Regions from separate parts of the Bacillus cereus group sp. BfR-BA-01430 genome, predicted to be linked through region 3. Evidence: riboswitches for the same ligand, from Rfam matches in the RefSeq annotation. Region 3 holds a riboswitch; each other region holds the start of a gene.

Region 1 (5,795 bases), on a different contig from region 3:
AAATAATTACAGTCTCGATTGAAATTTGCTTTGAATTCCACTATATTTATAGCTTCATATTTTTGAGCAGCTAAAGCTAATCCAAAAGCAGCTATAATACCAAGCGCTGGCGCACCTCTCACCTCTAGCATAACAATACTTTTCCAAACATCTTCAATACTTGTTAATGTTTTATATTCCGTAACATGCGGTAACTTCGTTTGATTCAAAATAGCAATAGAATCACCTTTCCAACTTATCGCTCTTGGAACTGCAACGGTTGTATTCACACTCTTATTCCTCCTTCAGAAACAATATGTTGAAATAACGTTTTGAATACTTGAATATCTGCACCCTTTGGTTGATGTAATAATAGACTTCTACCCAAATATAGAGCTTGTTTTTTTACTTGTATTCTTCTATCCTTGTCAACAATTCCATCTAAATCTACTACATGTGCCAAGCCTACCGTTCTACGTATAACTTCACAACCAGCAAATCCAACCGCATCACGAAAAATATGTTGCAGAACAATCGGAAGCCATTGCTTTTCCTTCGTATACGTTTCAACGCCTTCCAATATCCAAAGTTTTGTAAATGTATCTACGAAATAGCCCCATGTTTTTTTAATATGAAAAAATATAATTTCTCGTTTCTCTTCTCTTGATAAGGCATTTAATAATAAATTTGCTATAAACTGTCCTAAATCGAATCCAAGCGGGCCGAAAGTTGCAAACTCAGGATCAATGATTTTCGTTTCTTGTGAAGAAGCAAAAATGCTTCCTGTATGTAAATCCCCGTGAATTAAAGCTTCCTTTCTCGTTAAAAATTTATATTTATATTGCGCAACTTGCAGTTTTAAATTTTTATCACACCAAAGCTCTTCTATAACAGACCGAAGTTCCGTCTCATAGTCGTTTGTCTCGTAATTTCCAAACGGATCTGTAAAAACGAGATCTTCTGTAATTTTACAAAGATCAGGGTTTATAAATTTTCCATCTAACACTCTTTTTTCTTCGGCATTCAGTCCAAAATCCGAAGTATAAAATAGCACTTTCCCTAAAAAACGACCTACATGCTCAGACAATAATGGATACTCTTCTCCTTCGATGAACCCTTTACGTGCAATTGTCAAAGATGATAAATCTTCCATCACTATTACAGCCAATTCTTTGTCATGTCCGTATACTTTTGGAACAAATTCTGGCACATACTTAGCAAAAATTTGTAATGCCGAACTTTCAATGGTTGCCCTATTAAGCGAAAGCGGCCAACTTTCACCAACTACTTTTGCATATGGAAGTGCTTGCTTTACAATGATTCCTTGCTCCCCATCATGAAGATGGAATACATAATTTAAGTTCCCATCCCCTATTTCTCGGCAAACGATTGTTGCTTCTTTTTCAAAATATCCCTGCTCTTTGACATATTGTACTGCTGTTTCTTCCGTTAATGTATAATATCCCACTGTCTCATCCTCCTTTTTAATTCAGAGGTTTCCTCAACATAAGAAAAACCTCTTTCCATGAAGAAAGAGGTTTGAAGTGTATCTTCTCCCCTCTTATCTGCCAGAAAATTCATTTTCTGCTGGAATTAGCACCGTGCCTTTTTGGCGCATAAGCGCCCCATTTCACAATGGTATTACGGTCGGTTGCTGGGTTTCATAGGGCCAAATCCCTCCACCTGCTCTTGATAAGAGTTGTACGACTTATTCGAATTTTTAACTTTCTGATGAAGACTATAACAAGAATAAAAATCATTTGTCAATCTTTTTATTTATACAATTCCAAACGGCGATCCATAAAGACGGGAATTCCTTTTCGGACCTCTTCTATCTTTTCTAGCTCTATATGTCCATAAAGAATGATTTCTCCTTCTTGTGCCTCCGCGACAATTTTCCCCCATGGGTCAATAATAAGCGAGTGACCGCCAAACACGTTATTTGAATCTTTTCCTACTCGATTACACGCTACGACATAACATTGATTTTCAATTGCTCTCGCTTGCAGTAATAAACGCCAATGCTCAATGCGAACAAGCGGCCATTCTGCTACTACAAATACGATTTTTGCTCCTTTAGCAGTATGTACGCGTATCCATTCTGGAAAACGAATATCATAGCAAATAACCCCTCCGCACTGAACTTCATCTAAAGTAAATTCTCCTGTTTCATGTCCTGCTATTAAATACTTATGTTCGTTCATTAATTGAAACAAGTGCACTTTGCTATATTCATGTTGTACGTTTCCTTGGCGATTTATAATATACATCGTATTTGTAACACCTTTCTCTGTCTGCTTTGCAACAGAACCGCCGACAATGTTCACGCTAAATTCTTTTGCCCATTTTGAAAGCACTTCTTTTGTTTGTTTTCCGTCCTTATCCGAAATTTCAGGAAGTCGCTTCAAATCATATCCTGTTGTCCAAAGTTCAGGCAATACAATTACATCTGGTTTCTCTTTCATTGCCTCTTCTATTTTTTTCTCTGCGTGCTCTACATTTAAAGTTACATCACCAAAAACAATATCCATTTGAATACATGCGACTTTCATTTTTTCAGCCCCATTCTTTATTTTTCTCTTTACAAAATCTTGGAAAGATTATATCATTTGTCACTAGAATTGTAACAACTTTCAAAAGAGGTGGAAAGTATGAAAGATTTTCAACCTTCCAAGCTTATGACATCACTTCCAACACAATTTTTCGCTTCACTTGTCGCAAAAGTCAATAAAGTAATAGAAGCTGGACATGATGTCATCAACTTAGGGCAAGGGAATCCCGATCAACCAACACCGCCGCATATCGTAAAATCTTTACAACATGCAGCAGAAAAGGGGCTTCATCATAAATATCCACCATTTCGTGGACATAACAGCTTAAAAGAGGCTATTGCAATATTTTATGAACGTGAATACGGGGTAAAAATAAATCCAAAAACAGAAGTTGCGATTTTATTTGGTGGAAAAGCGGGATTAGTAGAATTGCCACTTTGTTTTACAAATCCTGGTGAAACAATTCTTGTTCCTGATCCTGGATATCCTGACTATTTATCTGGTATTGCTTTAGCGAAGGCAAAGCTTGAAACAATGCCACTATTAGCAGAGAATCATTTTTTACCGGATTACATGAAAATAAGCGAAGATACTGTCAAGCAGGCAAAATTAATGTTTTTAAATTATCCAAACAATCCAACTGGTGCGATCGCTTCAAAAGAATTTTTTGAAGAAACAGTCCGTTTTGCAAATGAACATAACATTTTAGTTGTGCATGATTTTGCTTATGGCGCTATCGGTTTTGATGCAAAAAAACCGATCAGTTTTCTACAGGCTAACGGTGCTAAAAATACAGGCATTGAAATTTATACATTATCAAAAACATTTAATATGGCTGGTTGGCGCATCGCGTTTGCAGTTGGGAATGAAAGTGTCATCGAAACGATTAATCTACTGCAAGATCATATGTATGTTAGTCTTTTCGGCGCTATTCAGGAAGCTGCTTGCGAAGCATTATTAAGTTCGCAAACTTGTGTAACCGAATTAGTGAACCGCTATGAATCTAGGAGGAATGCTCTTATTTCGGCATGTCATTCCATCGGCTGGAATGTTAAGGCTCCAAAAGGGTCCTTCTTTGCTTGGTTACCAGTTCCAAATGGTTATCATTCTGAACAATTTGCCGATCTATTATTAAATCAAGCGCACGTTGCAGTTGCTCCGGGCATTGGTTTTGGAAAACATGGTGAAGGCTATGTAAGAATTGGTCTCTTACATAGTGAAGAACGATTGCAAGAAGCTATTCACCGAATTGGTAAATTAAAAATTTTCAAAAAACCATTGACAACTTAAGTTATCTCTGTCAAAATTCAGATATCAAAAAAAATTAAAATATTTCCAAATACTTCTTATCAAGAGCTGGTGGAGGGACGAGCCCGACGAAGCCCGGCAACCGATCTACAAATGTAGACACGGTGCTAATTCTCGCAGCGTTACGCTGACAGATAAGGAGCTGGTTGTAAAAAAACCTCTCCTTAGCTGAGAGGTTTTTTTATTTAACTAGGAGGTTATGAAAATGAGCGGAATAATTGCAACATATTTAATTCATGATGATTCTCACAACTTAACAAAAACAGCAGAGCAAATCGCTCTTGGCTTAACGATTGGTTCATGGACACATTTACCCCAGTTATTACAAAAACAATTAAAACAACATAAAGGCAATGTTGTTCATGTAGAAGAACTCCCACAACAAGAAGATGTAAACAACTATCTTGGCAAAAAAGTAACAAAAGGTATAATCAAAATTCATTATCCATCGTTAAATTTCAGTCCCGATTTACCAGCAATTTTAACGACAACGTTTGGAAAATTATCATTAGATGGGGAAATTAAACTTATTGATCTCACGTTCTCAGATGATTTGAAAAGACAGTTCTCTGGACCAAAATTTGGAATTGAGGGTGTGAGAAAGAGGTTACATGTTCATAATCGTCCACTTTTAATGAGCATTTTTAAAGGAATGATTGGGCGAAATATTGGATATTTGAAGACGCAGCTTCGTGATCAAGCAATTGGCGGAGTGGATATCGTAAAAGATGATGAAATTTTATTCGAAAATGCATTAACACCACTTGAAAAACGAGTTCGTTCTGGAAAAGAAGTATTGCAATCTGTTTATGAAACATATGGTCATAGAACTTTATATGCAGTAAATATAACCGGTCGTACTTATGATGTAAAAGAAAGGGCAAAACGGGCAGTAAATGCTGGTGCTGATCTTCTGCTGTTTAATGCGTTTGCATATGGATTAGATGTACTACAAGCACTAGCGGAAGATCAAGATATCAATGTTCCTATCATGGCTCACCCTGCTGTTAGCGGTGCTTATACATCATCAAAATTATACGGCTTTTCCCATTCCCTATTACTTGGAAAATTGCTTCGTTATGCTGGTGCAGACTTTTCTTTATTCCCATCGCCATATGGAAATGTTGCGTTAGAAAAAGAAGATGCCCTTCAAATTGCAGAAACATTAACAATAGCAGATTCTCATTTAAAAAGAAGTTTCCCTGTTCCATCAGCTGGCATTCACCCTGGATTTGTTCCATTTACCCTTCGTGACTTTGGAAATGATGTTGTCATTAACGCTGGTGGTGGTATCCATGGTCATCCCAATGGTGCCCAAGGCGGAGGAAAAGCATTGCGTGCAGCAATTGATGCAACTTTGCAAGGAACACCATTACATGAAGTAGATGATGCTGATTTACATACCGCACTACAATTATGGGGAAACCCATCGCGTGAGGTGAAAATATGAGCATTCAAATTTTCTGCGACTTTGATGGCACAATTACAAATAACGACAATATCATTTCTATTATGGAATATTTCGCGCCACCAAAGGCTGAGGAAATAAAGAAACAGATATTAGCTCAAGATCTTTCGATTCAAGAAGGTGTGTCGCAACTTTTTCATTTATTACCGACCAATCTCCATGACAATATCATTTCATTTTTAAAAAACAAGGCAAGTATACGTAGTGGTTTTCAGGAATTTGTACAGTTTATAAATAAAAATGATCTTTCTTTCTATGTCATTTCAGGAGGAATGGATTTCTTTGTGCATCCCCTTTTAGATGGGCTTGTTCCAAAAGAAAAGATTTATTGTAATGAAGCTGACTTTTCAAAAGAATACATTGAAATAAAATGGCCATATCCTTGTGATAAACATTGTAACCATCATTGTGGCCTTTGTAAATCCACGCTGATTCGAAAACTTAGCTCTCAACAAGATTTTCGCATTGTCATTGGTGATTCTATTACA
Region 2 (5,795 bases), on a different contig from region 3:
GTCGATTTCATCTAAGATTGCAATTTTTGGCTCAATCATCATTAATTGAAGAATTTCGTTACGTTTTTTCTCACCGCCAGAGAAACCTTCGTTTAAGTAACGTTGTGCCATTTCTGGATCCATTTCTAGAAATTCCATGTTTTTATCTAATTTACGGATAAATTTCATAAGAGAAATTTCATCGCCTTCCTCGCGGCGTGCGTTAATTGCCGAACGTAAGAAGTCAGCGTTTGTTACTCCGCTAATTTCACTTGGATATTGCATTGCTAGGAATAGACCTGCTTGTGCACGCTCATCTACTTCCATTTCTAATACATCTTCACCATCGATGATGATGCTTCCTTCTGTTACTTCATATTTTGGGTGACCCATAATTGCAGAAGATAAAGTTGATTTACCTGTTCCGTTAGGTCCCATAATTGCGTGGATTTCTCCACCTTTCACTTCCAGGTTTACACCTTTTAAAATCTCTTTGCCATCGATTGATACATGTAAGTCTTTAACCGTTAATGTAGAACCAGCCATCTCAATACCTCCATTAATCCTCTATATACATTTTAAAAATTCCTAAAACATTCACATTCTCATTTTATTCTCATTCTAATTTTATATCAAATAAAATGATATCGCAAACGCTTAAAAAAAGTAATAATTTTTTCACAAATGTGTATAGATTTTTCCCTCACATTTTATTATGATACACCTTTCTTCTTATATATATAAAGAAAAAAGACCGAGAATTTCTCAGCCTTTTTTCTTGCCATTATTCTTTTACAGGAACAACTGCTCCCTTATATTCTTTCTTGATGAAATCTTCAATTTCTTTCGAGTGCAATACTTCTACAAGCGCTTTAATCTCTTTTTTATCTTTATCCCCTTTACGAACTACCACTACGTTTGTATATGGAGAATCGTTGCCTTCAAGCGCAATCGCATCTTTTCCTGGGTCTAATTTTGCATCAATTGCATAGTTTGAGTTAATTAAAATCGCATCGCCTTCCTTATTGTTATACACTTGTGACAATAGACCTGGTTCGATATCTGTTTTAAACTTCAAGCTCTTCGGATTCTCTGCAATATCTTTTGTTGTTGCTTTCACAGGATCTACGCCATCTTTAATTTTTAAAACGCCCTCTTTTTGTAAGATTGCTAAACCGCGTCCATGGTCAGCAACAGAGTTACTCATAATAACTGTTGCTCCATCTGGAAGTTCTTTTAAACTTTTATATTTTTGAGAATATACTCCAATCGGTTCTAAATGAATTTTACCCGCGATTTCAAACTTATACCCTTTATCCTTTATTTCTTTCTCCAAATAAGGAATATGCTGGAAGTAGTTTGCATCCAATTCTTTATCTGCTAATGATTTATTCGGTAATACATAATCTTGAAATTTTTCAATTTTGAGCTCAATGCCTTTTTTCTCAAGCAATGGTTTTGCCTTCTCTAAAATCTCAGCATGCGGTACATTAGAAGCACCGATCACAAGCTTATCTTCACTTTTCCCGCCGCAAGCTGTTAATCCAAAAATTGATGTCGTAATAAGTGCTGAAAGTAATAATTTTTTCATGCTGTTAACATCCTTCCCATTTTTTAATTGATTTATCGTTTATCAATTCGAGTTGTCGCAAAATCTCCAATAAATTGAATGAAGAACACAACAAGCAATACACAAATTGTCGCAACAATTGTCACATCATTGTTTCCCCGCTGAAATCCTTCTAAATATGCTAGTGTACCAAGTCCGCCAGCGCCAACAACACCTGCCATTGCTGTATAACCAACAAGTGCAATTGTCGTTACGGTAATACCAGATACAAGGGCTGGCAAAGATTCTGGAATTAATACTTTCCAAATAATTGTGCTTGTTTTCGCTCCCATTGCCTTTGAAGCTTCAATCACACCTTTATCAATTTCACGAAGCGCGATTTCAACCATTCTCGCATAGAATGGTGCTGCGCCAATGATTAAAGCAGGCAATGCTGCACTTGCCCCAAGAATGGTTCCAAGCAGAATCTTTGTAAACGGAATAAGTAGAATAATTAAAATGATGAACGGGATCGATCTAAAAATATTTACGAATGCCCCGATTACTGTATGAATCACTTTGTTTTCCCACAAGTTATCCTTCGCTGTCATAAAGAGCAATAATCCTAATATAAGTCCTAAAATAAATGTGGCAATTGCTGCGATTGCCGTCATGTATAATGTTTCTCCTGTTGCTTCTAGCATTTGATTCCAATCGACATTTGTGAGCAATTTATCCATGTGCAATCACCTCCAGCTCCACTTTCTCTTGATGAATTCCTGCTATTGCCTGCTGAATGGCTGCTTCTTCACCATTTAAATGGACAATTAAACTTCCGTACGCTCCATTATTTGTCTGCGCGATATTCCCTTGAAGCACGCTCACTTCTACATCATCTCGCCTCATTAACCCTTGTAACACTGGACGCTCTACAGAATCTCCAATAAATTGCAAACGAATGACTTTACCATCTGGGTATTTCTCTAATAAGTTTTCAATTGTTTCATTCGTATCTTCAGAATCTGTTAATTGCTGAACAAATCGCTTTGTAATCTCTTGCTGTGGATTACGAAATACCTCCAGTACAGGACCTGTCTCCACAATTTTCCCTTTTTCCATCACTGCGACACGATTACAAATCTTTTGGATCACATGCATTTCATGAGTAATAAGCACAATGGTTAAGTTAAGGCGCTTATTAATATCTAGTAGTAAGTCTAAAATTTGATCTGTTGTTTCCGGATCAAGCGCTGATGTTGCTTCATCACATAAAAGTACTTTCGGATTGTTAGCCAACGCTCTTGCAATCCCAACGCGTTGCTTTTGGCCACCGCTCAGTTGAGATGGATAGGCATCGCCTCTTCCGTCTAATCCGACAAGACGAATAAGCTCATCTACACGTTTCTTTCGCTCCTCTTTATCCACACCGGCAATCTCAAGAGGAAAAGCAATATTCTCACGAACAGTTCTTGACCAAAGTAAATTGAAATGTTGAAAGATCATCCCAATTTCTTGTCTTGCCTTTCGAAGCTCATTACCGGTAATTGCTGAAATCAAACGATTGGCAACTGTAATTTGACCAGAAGTTGGTTTCTCCAACTGATTAAACAAGCGAATTAACGAACTCTTACCTGCACCGCTATATCCGATAATCCCAAAGATTTCGCCTTCCTCTATTTTTAAATTGGCATGATCTACAGCAATCACATCACCGTTTTTTGACTGATATATCTTTTTCACATTTTCTAATAGAATCATGATGTTCACCCCTTTAATTAAAAAGCGTAAGCAGCTCGTTCAGAATGTAAGATGGATGTAGCTTCTGACGTAGAGGCGCTTTTTGCCTCGGAGAAAGAAGCGAAGCCACCGAACATTCTAGCTGCTGAAGCTAGATTTCGTAAAAAGCATAAGCGGCTCGTTCAGCTCTGATGGGCTAAGGTTCTCTCGCACAAAAGGTGCTTTTTACCTTTTCGTGCGGGAGGTTCTTAGACGCGAAGAGCTAGCCGCTGAAGCTGGATTTCATAAAAAGCGTAAGCAGCTCGTTCAAAATGACTCTCATATTTTTTTATTTTTGGTGTGAGAATATTGAACTATCGCTATCCGCTCAACTTTTTATCGATTTTTCCTGTTGTTTGAATGTCCTCCTCATTCAAACAACAAAAAACCTTTCTGCTTTACAATGAGCAGAAAGGTTTTTATGCGTATATCAACATAATCCTTTCTCTCATCTCTCAAAGCATTTGCTTTGCAGGAATTGGCACCATTTCAACAAAATCGTTGACGGTTGCCGGGCTTCATAGGGCACAGTCCCTCCACCTCTCTTGATAAGAGAAATCAGATTCAATTTTCTTCTGATTTGAAATTTATGAAATTGTCTATATTTTATGACTTGAATTTTATCAACATACATTCACTCTGTCAATAGAAAATTTCTTAAAAAGAAAAATTTCAGAATATTAAGCGCCCATTGGCATTGGTTTACAAATATGAAACATAGACTCCAATAATAGCATCGTGCGATATGTCCCAGCATAGTGTACACGGCCTTCATGAATCAGCTTTTGCAAACGAACATTCCCCGTAACTAATTGTTGTAAATCTTCTTCTTTAAAGCAATGGATTTGTTCGGTTCCTCTATCTCCTTTTAAAAGCTGTATATAATCCCTTGAAATTTGGAGGGAATGGCACTCATCTCCAAAATGAATACTAATGACTTTTCCTTCTTGACGCAGAAGAGGTTCTAAATGATATTGTTTATTAGCATGTGTTACAAATGATTGAAGCATTGAATATACATTCATTCTCATCACATCCTTCATATCACTTTCTACTAATACCTTTCCATTCCCTAAACATCAATCCTCTTACTTTCGCTCGACAAATACTGTATTGCCTCTGCCATTTCAACATATTTCCCAAGAAATGTGTCGAGGCGGCAAATTTTTTGCCGCCTACTGTAGTTCCTTATATAAATATTCAACTGAATGAAATGCATATATTTTCTTCTTCAAAGTTCCATTTTCAAATATGAGTAAACAAGGAACACTTTCTATCTCATATTCACGTGCTAAATGCGGAGCATAATTTAAATCTAACATGCCAACTTCTAAGTCAACAATCGCTGCTTCTACAACAGTTAACATTTTTTTCGCCAATTGGCATGTACCACACATTGGAGTATATACATATAACACTGTTTTTTCTTGATTCACTATTAGATTTGCGGCTTCAGCACCTGTCCAGTCAATCACTTCTATCATCATTCCTTACCGTAAATATTCTGTATAAACGTCAATGTCAGCTCCCCATAATACATTTGCTAAATGTGAAGACGGTGCAGTTGCTACTTCACGATATGAACGATCAATATAAATATGTTCAGCTTGCGGAAATTCCTTACGAAATTGCTTGCGAAGCTTTTCTCCTGCATCATCAGCATCCACTAGCACATATACTTCTTTATCAAAAAACTGATCAATGAGCTCATCCATTTTCGACAAACCAATTGTACCATTTGTACAAACAATTTCCACCGGCTCTCGAATAATAGATTCAATCTTTCTTCTATCTGATTTCCCTTCTACAATAATGACCTTTTCTACATAAACCATGTGTCATCACCCGATCACCATATACTATAAAACAACCTTACTTTAGTATATAGTATATTCGATATTTCCATCTTGTTTCCTGTTTATTTTTACAAAGAAAAGCGCAAGCGGCTCGCTCAGAATGTGAGGGGGATGGAGCTTCTGACGTAGAGGCGTATTTTTGCCTCGCAGGAAGGAGTGAAACAACCGACTGTTCTTGCCGCTGGAGCTGGACAATACGAAAAGCAAAAGCGGCTCGTTCAGAATGTGAGGTAAATATGGTTCCTCATTCCTTTGATGACAATGTGCTATACAAATTAAAAAAGACAGCACATAGGCTGCCTCTTTTATCTAGAATAAAATTAGTCTTGGTTTGTCATTTCTGCGTATTTTTCTGCAGTTAATAGTTTTTCAACTTCACTTACATCAGAAAGTTCAACTTTCACCATCCATGCACCTTCGTATGGAGAATCGTTAACAAGTTCTGGTTGATCGCTTAATTCTTCGTTTACTGCTACAACTTTACCACTTACAGGTGCGTATAATTCAGAAACTGTTTTAACAGACTCTACGCTTCCGAATGGCTCATTAGCTTCAAGTGTTGCACCTACTTCAGGAAGTTCAACGAATACGATATCGCCTAGCTCACTTTGTGCGAAATGAGTAATACCGATAAC
Region 3 (5,795 bases):
GTGTAACCGCTTAAGAAATGATACATAGCTTGTTCTTTTGATAACTTACTGATTGGTGGTAATACACCAGATGCATCAGCAGTTAAGAAAATAATAGTATTTGGATGTCCTGCAACACTTGGTAGAACGATATTATCAATCGCATCTATTGGATATGCAGCACGTGTATTTTCAGTTAACGCTGTATCGCTATAGTCTGCAACGCGTGTTTTATTGTCAACTATAACATTTTCTAATACGGATCCGAATTTAATAGCATCAAAGATTTGTGGTTCTTTTTCATGAGAAAGATTAATGCATTTTGCGTAGCAACCGCCTTCAATATTGAATACGCCATTATCAGACCATCCATGTTCATCATCACCAATTAATTTTCGATGTGGATCAGCTGATAAAGTTGTTTTACCTGTTCCAGATAAACCGAAGAATAATGCTACGTCGCCTTCTTCACCTACGTTAGCAGAACAATGCATAGAAAGAATATCTTGTTCAGGAAGTAAGAAGTTCATGATCGAGAAAATCGATTTCTTCATTTCTCCAGCGTATTCAGTACCACCAATTAGCACAATGCGTTTTTCAAATGAAACAATAATGAATGCTTCAGAGTTTGTGCCATCAACCGCTGGATCTGCTTTAAAGTTTGGTGCAGAAACAATTGTGAATGGTGCATTATGATTTGCTAATTCCTCTTCAGTTGGACGAATAAATAATTGATGAACGAATAAATTGTGCCATGCATATTCGTTTACAACTTGAATTGGTAGGCGATAGTTACGATCAGCGCCAGCGAATCCTTTAAATACAAATAGTTCTTCTTTTTCCTTTAAGTACTCTAATACTTTTGTATATAATTTATGAAAACGATCTTCAGAAATCGGCTGATTTACAGGTCCCCAAGCAATTTTATTTGCAACCGATGGTTCTTTCACGATAAATTTATCTTTAGGAGAACGTCCTGTATATTTTCCTGTTGAAGCAGAAACAGCACCTGTAGAAGTTAGTTTTCCTTCATTTCTCATCAGTACTTTTTCCACTAACTGCGGAACGCTTAGTTGAATCTGTGCATTGCTTCCGTTCAGTAATTCATGTAATCCAATTTGGACATTCACAGTACTCATAGTTTATATACCATCCTTTTCATTTTATGAAATATTTCTCGTAATCCCCATCAAGAGTATAACACAATTATATAAATAATGTATACTATTTATTTATTTTTGTTTGTGTGAATGTATAATTTTCCTATTTATATTTTACCGCGAAAAACTTGCAGGAATAAATGAATATTAATTGACAAATGAATAGCATTTCTTTAGTATAGGTTGGGACGGATACTCTCTTATCCCGAGCTGGCGGAGGGACAGGCCCGATGAAGCCCAGCAACCTCACTTGTACTGGTAAAAACAAGTGAATAGGTGCTAAAACCTGTGCGAGGCGAACGGTCTCGAACGATAAGAGCGAAGGGCAAAAAGCAGTATGCAAGTAGCAAATCAAACCTTTCCTCTATATAATGGGAAAGGTTTTTCTTTATACTTGTGTGGGAGAATAAATGAATGTCGCAATTTGTGGCAAGTTAAGGATGAGTTCCGTACAATATATACAATTACTGTAGGGAGGTTTACCACATGACAAAACAACGTCATCTGTTCACATCTGAGTCTGTAACTGAAGGACATCCAGATAAAATTTGTGACCAAATTTCTGATTCAATTTTAGATGCGATCTTATCAAAAGACGCAAATGCACGTGTAGCTTGTGAAACAACAGTAACAACTGGTTTAGTATTGGTAGCGGGGGAAATTACAACTTCAACGTATGTAGATATTCCAAAAATCGTTCGTGAAACAATTCAAGGCATTGGTTATACTCGTGCAAAATACGGATTCGATGCAGAAACTTGTGCAGTTTTAACATCTATCGATGAGCAATCTGCTGACATCGCTATGGGTGTTGACCAAGCGTTAGAAGCACGTGAAGGTCAAATGACTGATGCTGAGATTGAAGCAATTGGTGCAGGAGACCAAGGTTTAATGTTTGGTTTCGCATGTAATGAAACGAAAGAATTAATGCCACTTCCAATCTCACTTGCTCACAAATTAGCTCGTCGTTTAACGGAAGTTCGTAAAGATGAAACATTAGATTATTTACGTCCAGACGGTAAAACACAAGTTACAGTTGAGTATGATGAAAATGGTAAACCAGTACGTGTCGACACAATTGTAATTTCTACTCAACATCATCCAGAAATTACATGGGAACAAATCGATCGCGACTTAAAAGAGCATGTAATTAAAGCTGTTGTACCAGCAGAATTAATGGACGAAGAAACAAAATTCTTTATTAACCCAACTGGTCGTTTCGTAATTGGTGGACCACAAGGGGATGCTGGATTAACAGGACGTAAAATTATCGTGGATACTTATGGTGGATATGCTCGTCACGGCGGTGGTGCATTCTCTGGTAAGGATGCAACAAAAGTTGACCGTTCTGCAGCGTATGCAGCACGTTATGTTGCGAAAAATATTGTAGCAGCTGGTCTTGCTGAAAAAACGGAAGTACAGCTTGCGTATGCAATTGGTGTAGCGAAGCCAGTATCGATTGCAGTTGATACATTTGGAACTGGGAAAGTATCTGAAGAGGTACTAGTAGAATTAGTTCGTAACAACTTCGATCTTCGCCCAGCTGGCATTATTAAAATGTTAGACTTACGTCGCCCAATTTACAAACAAACAGCAGCTTACGGCCACTTTGGACGTACTGATGTAGATCTTCCTTGGGAACGTACAGACAAAGCAGCTGACTTAAAAGAGCAAGCTGGTCTATAATATAATAAAAAAGGTTTTGCGCGGAGGCGCAAAACCTTTTTTTATTTATAGTTAGGTTGTAATAGTGCAAAAAGTTCAATATCATGCCATGCTCCATTTCGAAATATCGCTTCTTTACACGTCCCTTCATGTTGAAAGCCAAGTTTCTTATAAAGATGTATTGCCTTATCGTTAAACGAAAATACTCGTAAAGAAACGCGATGTAAGTTTAATTCTCGAAAAGCGTAGTTTAATAATAGAGTTAATGCTTCTTGGCCATAGCCTTGTCCCCAGTAATCTTTCTGCCCAATATCGATGATACATTCTGCGTTTTGATTATAGGAATCAATATGAATGAGAGAGGTAATTCCAATTGGGAGGTTGCCATTTTTCAATTCGATTATATAACTTTTGGAATTAGTTGCGTGCATGATTTGTTTGCAAAATGCTTCGGTTTCTTCGAATGAATATGTATCAAGTATAGGGCTAGTTGTTCTCATAACCTCAGGATCGTTACGCCAGAGATGATAAGTTGGAATATCGTCTTCTGATAACTTTCGTAATCGAATTCGGTTGGATTCAAACAATTTGGAAATACCTCCTATTTCATCTCGTTATTTTGTTTCGTGCATAACCCAGCGCAAGCATTACAATATATTTCTCCATCAAGTTCAATATATTTTTTAATATTTGTCATCCCACTACTAGGGATAGGCATATGAATCCATGCTTTTTCATAAGTTTTGATTTCTTTTTTGCAAGATTTACAAAGTGTTGGTTTACTGCGGAACATTTGCAATCATCCTTTCTTTTGACGCGCTTTTCCAGCGCAAAATGCACTGCATAGTAAAAAAAGCGTGGCAAAACTAATTCCGCCAATCGTTGCATGAGGTACAGCATCTTTTAACGCAAATCCTACACTTATTGAAGCGATAAACAAAAGAAGAAATGTTGTTGTAAGTTTTTGATAGAGCTCCATGTATATCCTCCTCATCGTGAAAATATGGTTCGATGTATGGAATGTGAAAAATAGTAATTGTGATTGAATGAGTCATAGGGATGATGTGTGGTGGAAGAAACAATAAGATTCCTCTTTATGGATTTATATACTAATATTGTAACATATTATTTTACTTCGTCACTATATAATGATGAAAGTGTGATGTACTTCATATAGGCTAGAGGTTGAATCGGGTATGATAAAATAAAATATAGTTTGCTAAAAGGGGAGAATGAGAGTGAGTGTAGTAGAACATAAAAAACAAGCGCCAAAAGAAGTGCGTTGTAAAGTAATTACTGTGTCTGATACACGTACAGAAACAACGGATAAAAGCGGTAAGTTATTACATGAGTTATTAAGCGAAGCAGGTCATTTCGTAACTGCTTATGAAATTGTAAAAGATGATAAAGAAAGTATTAGGCAAGCTGTATTAAGTGGATATCAACAAGAAGATGTTGATGTTATTTTAACAAATGGAGGAACTGGTATTACAAAGCGCGATGTAACGATTGAAGCAGTTTCGGCATTAATAGATAAAGAAATTGTTGGATTTGGTGAGCTATTTCGCACGATTAGTTATTTAGAGGATATCGGGAGTGCAGCAATGCTAAGTAGAGCAATTGGAGGAACAATCGGTAGAAAGGTTGTCTTTGCTATGCCGGGTTCGACTGGAGCTGTGCGTCTTGCGATGAATAAATTGATTTTACCAGAGCTCGGGCATATTATATTTGAGCTAAATCGCCAATGAAGAGCGTAGCAGCGATTGTATTAGCTGGTGGTATGTCTAGACGCTTTGGAGAACCGAAAGCTTTAGTAAGTTGGCAAGGGTATACGTTTATTGAACGGATTGTTCAAGTGATGCAAGATGTAATACAAGATATAGTTGTCATTAGTCATGCTAGCATAAAAGAACGTGTAGCTCATTTAATAGAAGTTCCTGTTATAGAAGATATTTCTTTCTATAGAGGAGAAGGACCGCTTGCAGGAATTGTATCTGGTATGGAGCATCTTGAAGCAGAGTGGTATATGATTTCACCTTGTGACACGCCGAATATTTCTAGCAAATGGATAAAAGAAATAATAGGACAAATTGACGATGAATATGAAGCGATTATTCCGATTGTTGAGGGGAGAAAGCAGCCGTTATTAGGGGCGTATCATAAAAATGTGAAAGAGAAAATTTATAAATTATTAGACGAAGAAAAACGGAGCATGGAGCAACTTTTATTACATTGTAATGTAAAGTATGTGACGGGAGACGAATGGAATATAGAAAAAACATGGTTTGTAAATGTGAATACGAAAGAAGAATATGCTGAATTACTGAAATTTTTACGCAAGTAACTCGGTGCTATGTTGCTGAATCACCTCTTCGTATTGCATGGATAAACCGTGAAAGATTTCATCCCAACTTTGGGTAAGGGCATACGATCTAGCGGCTATACTCATTTGATTACGCATTTTATCATACTTTAATAATTGATAAATGGATGATAAAAATGATTCCGTTTGTTTCGGTTCACAAAGAAGACCTGTTTTTTTGTCTGTAATAATATTTTTCACACCGCCAGCATTTGCGCCAATCACAGGAGTTCCGCATGCGAGTGATTCTAATGCAACATTTCCAAATGTTTCTGTTGCTGATGGGAATATCATGAGATCGGAACAGGCATAAGTTTCAGCTAAGTCCTCACCTTGTAAATATCCTGTGAAAGTTACGTGATTACTTGGCGCATTTTTCTGTAATTCTGTAGCGAGAGGACCATCTCCAGTAATCATCCAATGAATATCATTGTCTCGCTCTTTTATTGTTGTTTGCATTAATCGTTGAAGAGTTTCTATATCTTTTTCTCGTGCAATTCGTCCGACATAGGAAAGGATATAGGGAGCGGTAATATTATATTTTCTTCGAAATACGTCTTTATTATAGGATGGATGGAAGAGAGAACAATCAACGCCGCGTCCCCATATATATAAATTTTGAAACTCCT
Region 4 (5,795 bases), on a different contig from region 3:
GAAAAATATAGAATACGCCATTCTTTTCTCTGTTTAATGGCTCAATAGTCCCTAACCTAGTAATACGCGGACGAGTTGAATGATGATTTCATTCTCTACTTTGTAATAAATCTCCAATCCTTTTCTTTCACTAGAGACAATTTTAGCACTTTTTAACTTTGCTAAATGCTGTGAAATTGTGGATTGTGGCATGTTTAAGCCTGTGTACATTGTAGAAACATTACTTGGGCCTCTTTCAATTAAGCCCTTTACAATACATAAACGAACAGGATGAGCAAGCACTTTCAATAATTCTGCATTACTCTCATAAAGTTCTAATTCTTTTTGAAAGGTTTCTAACATGTTCTTCTCCACCTCCGTGTAAGCTGTTATATCATAATATTCATACCAAAAAACTAAAGCAAAGGAAACAGTTGTTGCAGAAAAAATGTTTTAAAGTAAAGAAATTGTAAGAAAAGAGACTATGATGTAAATAAATGAAATAAATTTGTGTGTTTTTGCCAAAAGATAGTTTCACTTTGAAATTTGGAAAAGATATACTTATAACACAATTTTATCATGAATTTTTTGTTCTTTCAAATTGATATACGGAATTTTTAAAATAATATGAAAAAAGGATTTTATACTTTTGTATAGAATGTTTATTATGTTAATCAGAAAATATGCCTTAAAAAAACAAAAAACGAAATTTGAATTTTTAGTTGAATAGAGTGGTAATCGAATGGTTTTGTTCCAGTTTGAGGATTATATTGAAAAACCCCACCTATCTCTATATGAGTTTGAGGCGGGGATTTTTGTTAAGAGGATAAAAACAGCTTTTATATATTTACAGGTTCTTCTACATAGGAAAGGGCGTTTTCAAAATCAGTAATTAAATCGTCTACATTTTCTAATCCAACCGATAAGCGAAGTAAAGAATTAGAAATTCCTCTTTCATTGCGAGCTTCTTGCGATAATGCTGCATGGGACATTTTAGCAGGATACGATAGGATGGATTCAACAGCCCCTAAGCTTACAGCAAATACAGGTAGTTTTATTTTAGATAAAAATTGGCGCAATGCGTCTTCTGATTGTAATGAAAAGGATAAAACAGCTCCGCCAGATTTTGCTTGTGAACGTTGTATTTCATAACCGGAGTGAGATTCTAATCCCGGGTAATAGACATGTTGTATTTTGCTATGATTTTGGAAATAATGGGCGATTTTACTTGCGTTTATTGCTGAATGTTCAAGGCGTACATGCAATGTTTTCAGTCCGCGAAGTACAAGAGAGCTATCTTGAGGACTTAATATAGCCCCAAAAGCGTTTTGTAAAAAGCTAAGTTTTTGGGCGAGATTATGATCTTTTACAACAGCTAATCCAGCTGTTACATCACTATGCCCTGCGATAAATTTTGTTGCACTATGCAATACAACATCAGCTCCAAGATCCAGCGGTTTTTGAAATAGTGGTGTTAAAAATGTATTATCTACGAAAGTAAGTGCCCCAACAGATTTCGCTAACTTACAAACAGCGCGAATATCTGTTACTTTTAATAACGGATTAGATGGCGTTTCAATATAAAAAACTTTTGTATTTGCTTGTATATTTCGCTTTACGTCATCTACATTTGTCATATCGACAAATGTATGGGATATCCCATAACGCGATAGAACTTCTGTTACAATTCGGTAAGTGCCACCATATACATCTTCTGAGATGAGAACATGGTCTCCTTGTGAGAGAAGAAGAAAGGCAGTAGAAATGGCTGCAATGCCAGATGCAAAAGCAAATCCTTTTGTTCCTCCTTCAAGAAGAGCAATTATATCTTCAAGCGCTTCACGTGTAGGATTACCTGAGCGACTATAGTCGTATTTTCCAAAGGAATCTACATCAAACTGATGAAAAGTTGATGTATTGTAAATCGGAACGTTAACAGCACCGGTTTGTGCGTCATGTTTATACTTGTTATGCAGTAACAGTGTGTCTAAAGAGTAACTCATATTTTTACACCTTCTTTTGCATATTGAATTGCTTGCTGTAAGTCCTGAATTAAGTCGTCGCTATGTTCAATGCCAACGGAAAAACGAAGTAGACGATTGCATACACCTCGTGCAATTCGTATATCTGCTGGAATATCAGCATGTGTTTGTGTAGCTGGATATGTCATTAAACTTTCGACGCCACCTAAGCTTTCAGCAAATGTAATAATAGATAAAGATTGTAAGAAGGGATTGATCCATTTCTCATCGCGAAGACGAAAGGAAATCATGCCCCCTCTACCTGGATAAAATACGTCTGTTACACCGTCTTCTTCTTTTAAATAGGTCACAATTTTATTTGCATTTTCTTCATGTTGCTTCATCCGAAGTGCTAAAGTTTTCATTCCTCGTATTAATAACCATGAATCAAAAGGGTTAAGTACAGCGCCAGAAGCGTTATGGTAATGGGCAAGCTCCGCACAAAGTACATTTCCTTTTGCAACAACAAGACCGCTTAATACGTCGTTATGTCCGCCTAAATATTTTGTTGCGCTATGTAGAACGATATCAGCTCCATCAGTTAAAGGTTGCTGTATATACGGTGTATAGAAAGTATTATCTACAATGAGCAGTAAATCATGACGCTTTGCAACAGTTGCAACAGCTTGAATATCAGTTACTTGCATTAAAGGATTGGTAGGTGTTTCGATGAAAATTGCTTTTGTTTTAGAAGTAATTGCGTGTTCAATTTGCTCAATCGATTGTGTATCTACGTATCTACATCGAATATTCCACTTTTTCTCATGTTCCGAAAATAAACGATACGTTCCTCCGTATAAGTCTTCAGATACAATAAGTTCATCATCGGAGCGAAATAGAGAAAGAACAAGCAGAACAGCTGCCATTCCAGAACTACAGGCATAGCCTTGATCGCCTTTTTCTAAATCAGCAATTGCGCGTTCTACAAGACCGCGTGTAGGGTTGCCAGTTCGAGAATAATCAAAGCCAGTTGATTTTCCGATTCCTTCATGGCGATAGGCCGTTGAAAAATAAACGGGGGGATTTACCGTACCTGTACCCGCTTCACTGCGGTTTCCAATTTGAGCTAATGTTGTTTCGATTGTTGACATATCAACATTCCTCCTTTGTGAGATGAAAACTTAAGTCTATGGTAATAGGAAAATAAAAAAAGCCTTCAAAGAAGAAGGCTTTCATTCAAATAGAGTCTTCTTCTTATCTCTCAAATTACTCAATAATTTGCTGGAATTAGCACCTTATTAACAAATTTGTTAATGGTTGCTGAGGTGTCGTAGGGCCAGTCCCTCTACCTCTCTAGATAAGAATACTTTGTATGAAATTTTATTATGTGTTTAACTTTACAACAAAAGGTAAAAGAATTGCAACTTTATTTTGAATATTTTTTAATTTTTTATATTTTTATTGACTTTCCTTTTTTTGCATGCTAATTTTATTAGAAAATCAGCAAATTTTGTTAAAAGGAGAACGGATTTCCTTTTCATAACATAAATAAATAGTAAGGACAAACTCTTATTAAGAGCGGTGGAGGGAAAAGGCCCTGTGAAACCCGGCAACCTTCAAACAATACGTTTGAAACGGTGCTAATACCTGCAAAACAAGTCGTTTTGCGTGATAAGAGGTGGATTGATAAAGTCCCCCTCTTCAAGGTGAAGAGGGGGACTTTTTATATTGATAGAAAAGAGGGAGATAAGTGAAATTACTAGATTTGTTATCAAAAGGGATTGTAATTGGTGATGGAGCAATTGGTACATTACTGCATTCACACGGACTACAAAGTAGTTTTGAAGAGTTAAATATATCAGATCCAGATTTAATTGTATCGATTCATAAACAATACGTAGCTGCTGGAGCTGATGTGATCCAAACAAATACATATGGTGCAAATGAGGCGAAATTGCGTACATATGGCTTAGAAAATCAAGTTGTACAAATTAATAGAGCAGCAGTAAAGCTCGCGAAAGCAGCAGTTAAGGAGCAAAATGCGATTTTAGGAACGATTGGTGGAATGAAACATATTGGTGCCGTTACGACAACGAATATAGAGCGAGAATTTATGCTACTTGAACAGGCTGGAGCGTTAATAGAAGAAGAGGTAGATGGGCTACTGCTTGAAACATTTTATGATGAATTTGAGCTCATACATGCTATCAAAGTCCTAAGGAAACAAACAGATATTCCGATTGTTGCACAATTAGCACTTCATGAGGCTGGTACGACCCAAAATGGAAATGATGTGAATGAGATATTAGCACAACTCATACATGATGGTGCAAATGTGGTCGGCCTAAATTGTCAATTGGGACCGCTTCCTATGACGGAAGCTTTAAGAATGATCTCGATTCCGAAAGACGGTTATTTATCTGCTTATCCAAATGCTGGACTTCCAAATTATATAGAAGGACGCTATATATACGAAGGAAGTCCGGCTTACTTTGAGACGATGACACCAAAGTTTATTGAACAAGGGGTTCGTTTATTAGGAGGTTGTTGTGGTACAACACCGGCACATATTGAAAGAATGAAACGTGCAATTACCAATCAAGTACCTGTTATAGAGAAGATGGTTGTTTTAAGGCCACAAGTCATTCATGTACACTCGGAGCGCTCCCGATCGCATAGTACTCTTGCCGAGAAAGCGAAAAAACAAACGACAGTTGTCGTTGAACTAGATCCACCTAAAACATTGGATACACAGCGTTTTTTTGAAGGAGCGAAAGCATTAAAGCGAGCAGGTGCTGATGCGATTACATTAGCTGATAATTCGTTAGCTTCACCGCGCATTTCAAATATGGCGATGGGAGCGTTATTAACGAAGCACGATATACCAGTACTTACTCATTTAACGTGCCGAGATCACAATGTAATTGGATTACAATCGCATCTACTTGGATTATCAGCGCTAGGAATGGAAGAAGTACTCGCTTTAACAGGTGATCCAGCTCGGGTTGGTGATTTTCCAGGGGCTACTTCTGTATATGATGTATCGTCTATTGAGCTTATTAAGATGATTCAGGAGATGAATGATGGTCGATCCATTTTAGGGAAATCGATTGGTCCGGCAACAAGGTTTTCTGTCGGAGGGGCATTTAATCCACATGTAAGACATTTAAAAGCTGCAGTAAAGCGGATGGAAAGAAAAATTGCAGCGGGTGCTGAATATTTCTTAACGCAGCCCATTTATGATAAGGCGTTGATTTATGAAGTATACGAAGAAACGAAACATTTAGAACAACCTATTTTTATTGGAGTTATGCCTCTAGTAAGCAAACGGAATGCAGATTTTCTTCATTTTGAAGTACCGGGGATTACGCTTCCAGATCACGTGCGAGAAAGAATGGGAGAACATGAAATAGAAGCGGATGCGATTGAAGAAGGGATCGGTATTGCACAGGAGTTAATTGATGAAGCATTGAAATATTTTCATGGCATTTACCTTATTACGCCATTTTTAAAATATGAGATTACAGAACATCTTGTGAAATATGTAAAGGAAAAACAAGAAGCGAGAGAGGAAGTAAGAAATGAGACGGATTGAAGAAAGGTTGCAGCAAGAAATCTTAATATTAGATGGTGCAATGGGAACGATGATTCAACAAGCCGATTTAATAGCTGATGATTTCGGTGGTGAAGAATACGAAGGATGTAATGAATATTTAGTAAAGACAAGACCAGATCTTATTTTGAATATCCATAAGGCCTATATTGATGCCGGTGCGGATATCATTGAGACCAATACATTCGGTGCGACGAATATCGTATTAAGTGATTATAAATTGTCTCATTTAGATGAAGAGT

What was found. A riboswitch is a leader RNA that binds a small molecule or an ion and turns the genes downstream of it on or off. The one in region 3 is predicted to bind S-adenosylmethionine.
Region 1: linked by a shared signal. The riboswitch ahead of mtnW (2,3-diketo-5-methylthiopentyl-1-phosphate enolase) and the one ahead of metK (methionine adenosyltransferase) in region 3 are both predicted to bind S-adenosylmethionine.
Region 2: linked by a shared signal. The riboswitch ahead of MR058_RS10715 (methionine ABC transporter ATP-binding protein) and the one ahead of metK (methionine adenosyltransferase) in region 3 are both predicted to bind S-adenosylmethionine.
Region 4: linked by a shared signal. The riboswitch ahead of MR058_RS18170 (methionine biosynthesis PLP-dependent protein) and the one ahead of metK (methionine adenosyltransferase) in region 3 are both predicted to bind S-adenosylmethionine.

What each region holds. Positions count from the first base shown of each region.
Region 1 covers NZ_JAKUEW010000003.1:105,670-111,464, forward strand. The annotation lists gene mtnA (S-methyl-5-thioribose-1-phosphate isomerase) at 1-269, opposite strand, end outside; gene mtnK (S-methyl-5-thioribose kinase) at 266-1,447, opposite strand; SAM riboswitch class I at 1,538-1,678, opposite strand; partial or broken gene MR058_RS08785 (carbon-nitrogen family hydrolase) at 1,752-2,616, opposite strand; gene MR058_RS08790 (pyridoxal phosphate-dependent aminotransferase) at 2,631-3,821, shown strand; SAM riboswitch class I at 3,875-3,980, shown strand; gene mtnW (2,3-diketo-5-methylthiopentyl-1-phosphate enolase) at 4,045-5,289, shown strand; gene MR058_RS08800 (2-hydroxy-3-keto-5-methylthiopentenyl-1-phosphate phosphatase) at 5,286-5,795, shown strand, end outside.
Region 2 covers NZ_JAKUEW010000004.1:164,306-170,100, reverse strand. The annotation lists gene sufC (Fe-S cluster assembly ATPase SufC) at 1-525, opposite strand, end outside; gene metQ (methionine ABC transporter substrate-binding lipoprotein MetQ) at 764-1,570, opposite strand; gene MR058_RS10720 (methionine ABC transporter permease) at 1,603-2,268, opposite strand; gene MR058_RS10715 (methionine ABC transporter ATP-binding protein) at 2,261-3,286, opposite strand; SAM riboswitch class I at 3,750-3,859, opposite strand; gene MR058_RS10710 (hypothetical protein) at 3,985-4,329, opposite strand; gene MR058_RS10705 (thioredoxin family protein) at 4,480-4,788, opposite strand; gene MR058_RS10700 (toprim domain-containing protein) at 4,795-5,139, opposite strand; gene gcvH (glycine cleavage system protein GcvH) at 5,481-5,795, opposite strand, start outside.
Region 3 covers NZ_JAKUEW010000005.1:142,332-148,126, reverse strand. The annotation lists gene pckA (phosphoenolpyruvate carboxykinase (ATP)) at 1-1,118, opposite strand, end outside; SAM riboswitch class I at 1,337-1,458, shown strand; gene metK (methionine adenosyltransferase) at 1,626-2,825, shown strand; gene MR058_RS11920 (GNAT family N-acetyltransferase) at 2,867-3,391, opposite strand; gene MR058_RS11915 (hypothetical protein) at 3,406-3,597, opposite strand; gene MR058_RS11910 (hypothetical protein) at 3,604-3,783, opposite strand; gene MR058_RS11905 (MogA/MoaB family molybdenum cofactor biosynthesis protein) at 4,043-4,552, shown strand; gene MR058_RS11900 (molybdenum cofactor guanylyltransferase) at 4,549-5,148, shown strand; partial or broken gene MR058_RS11895 (glycosyltransferase family 4 protein) at 5,137-5,795, opposite strand, start outside.
Region 4 covers NZ_JAKUEW010000013.1:16,595-22,389, reverse strand. The annotation lists gene MR058_RS18180 (ArsR/SmtB family transcription factor) at 52-342, opposite strand; gene metC (cystathionine beta-lyase) at 819-1,982, opposite strand; gene MR058_RS18170 (methionine biosynthesis PLP-dependent protein) at 1,979-3,091, opposite strand; SAM riboswitch class I at 3,192-3,304, opposite strand; SAM riboswitch class I at 3,507-3,618, shown strand; gene MR058_RS18165 (bifunctional homocysteine S-methyltransferase/methylenetetrahydrofolate reductase) at 3,691-5,535, shown strand; gene metH (methionine synthase) at 5,522-5,795, shown strand, end outside.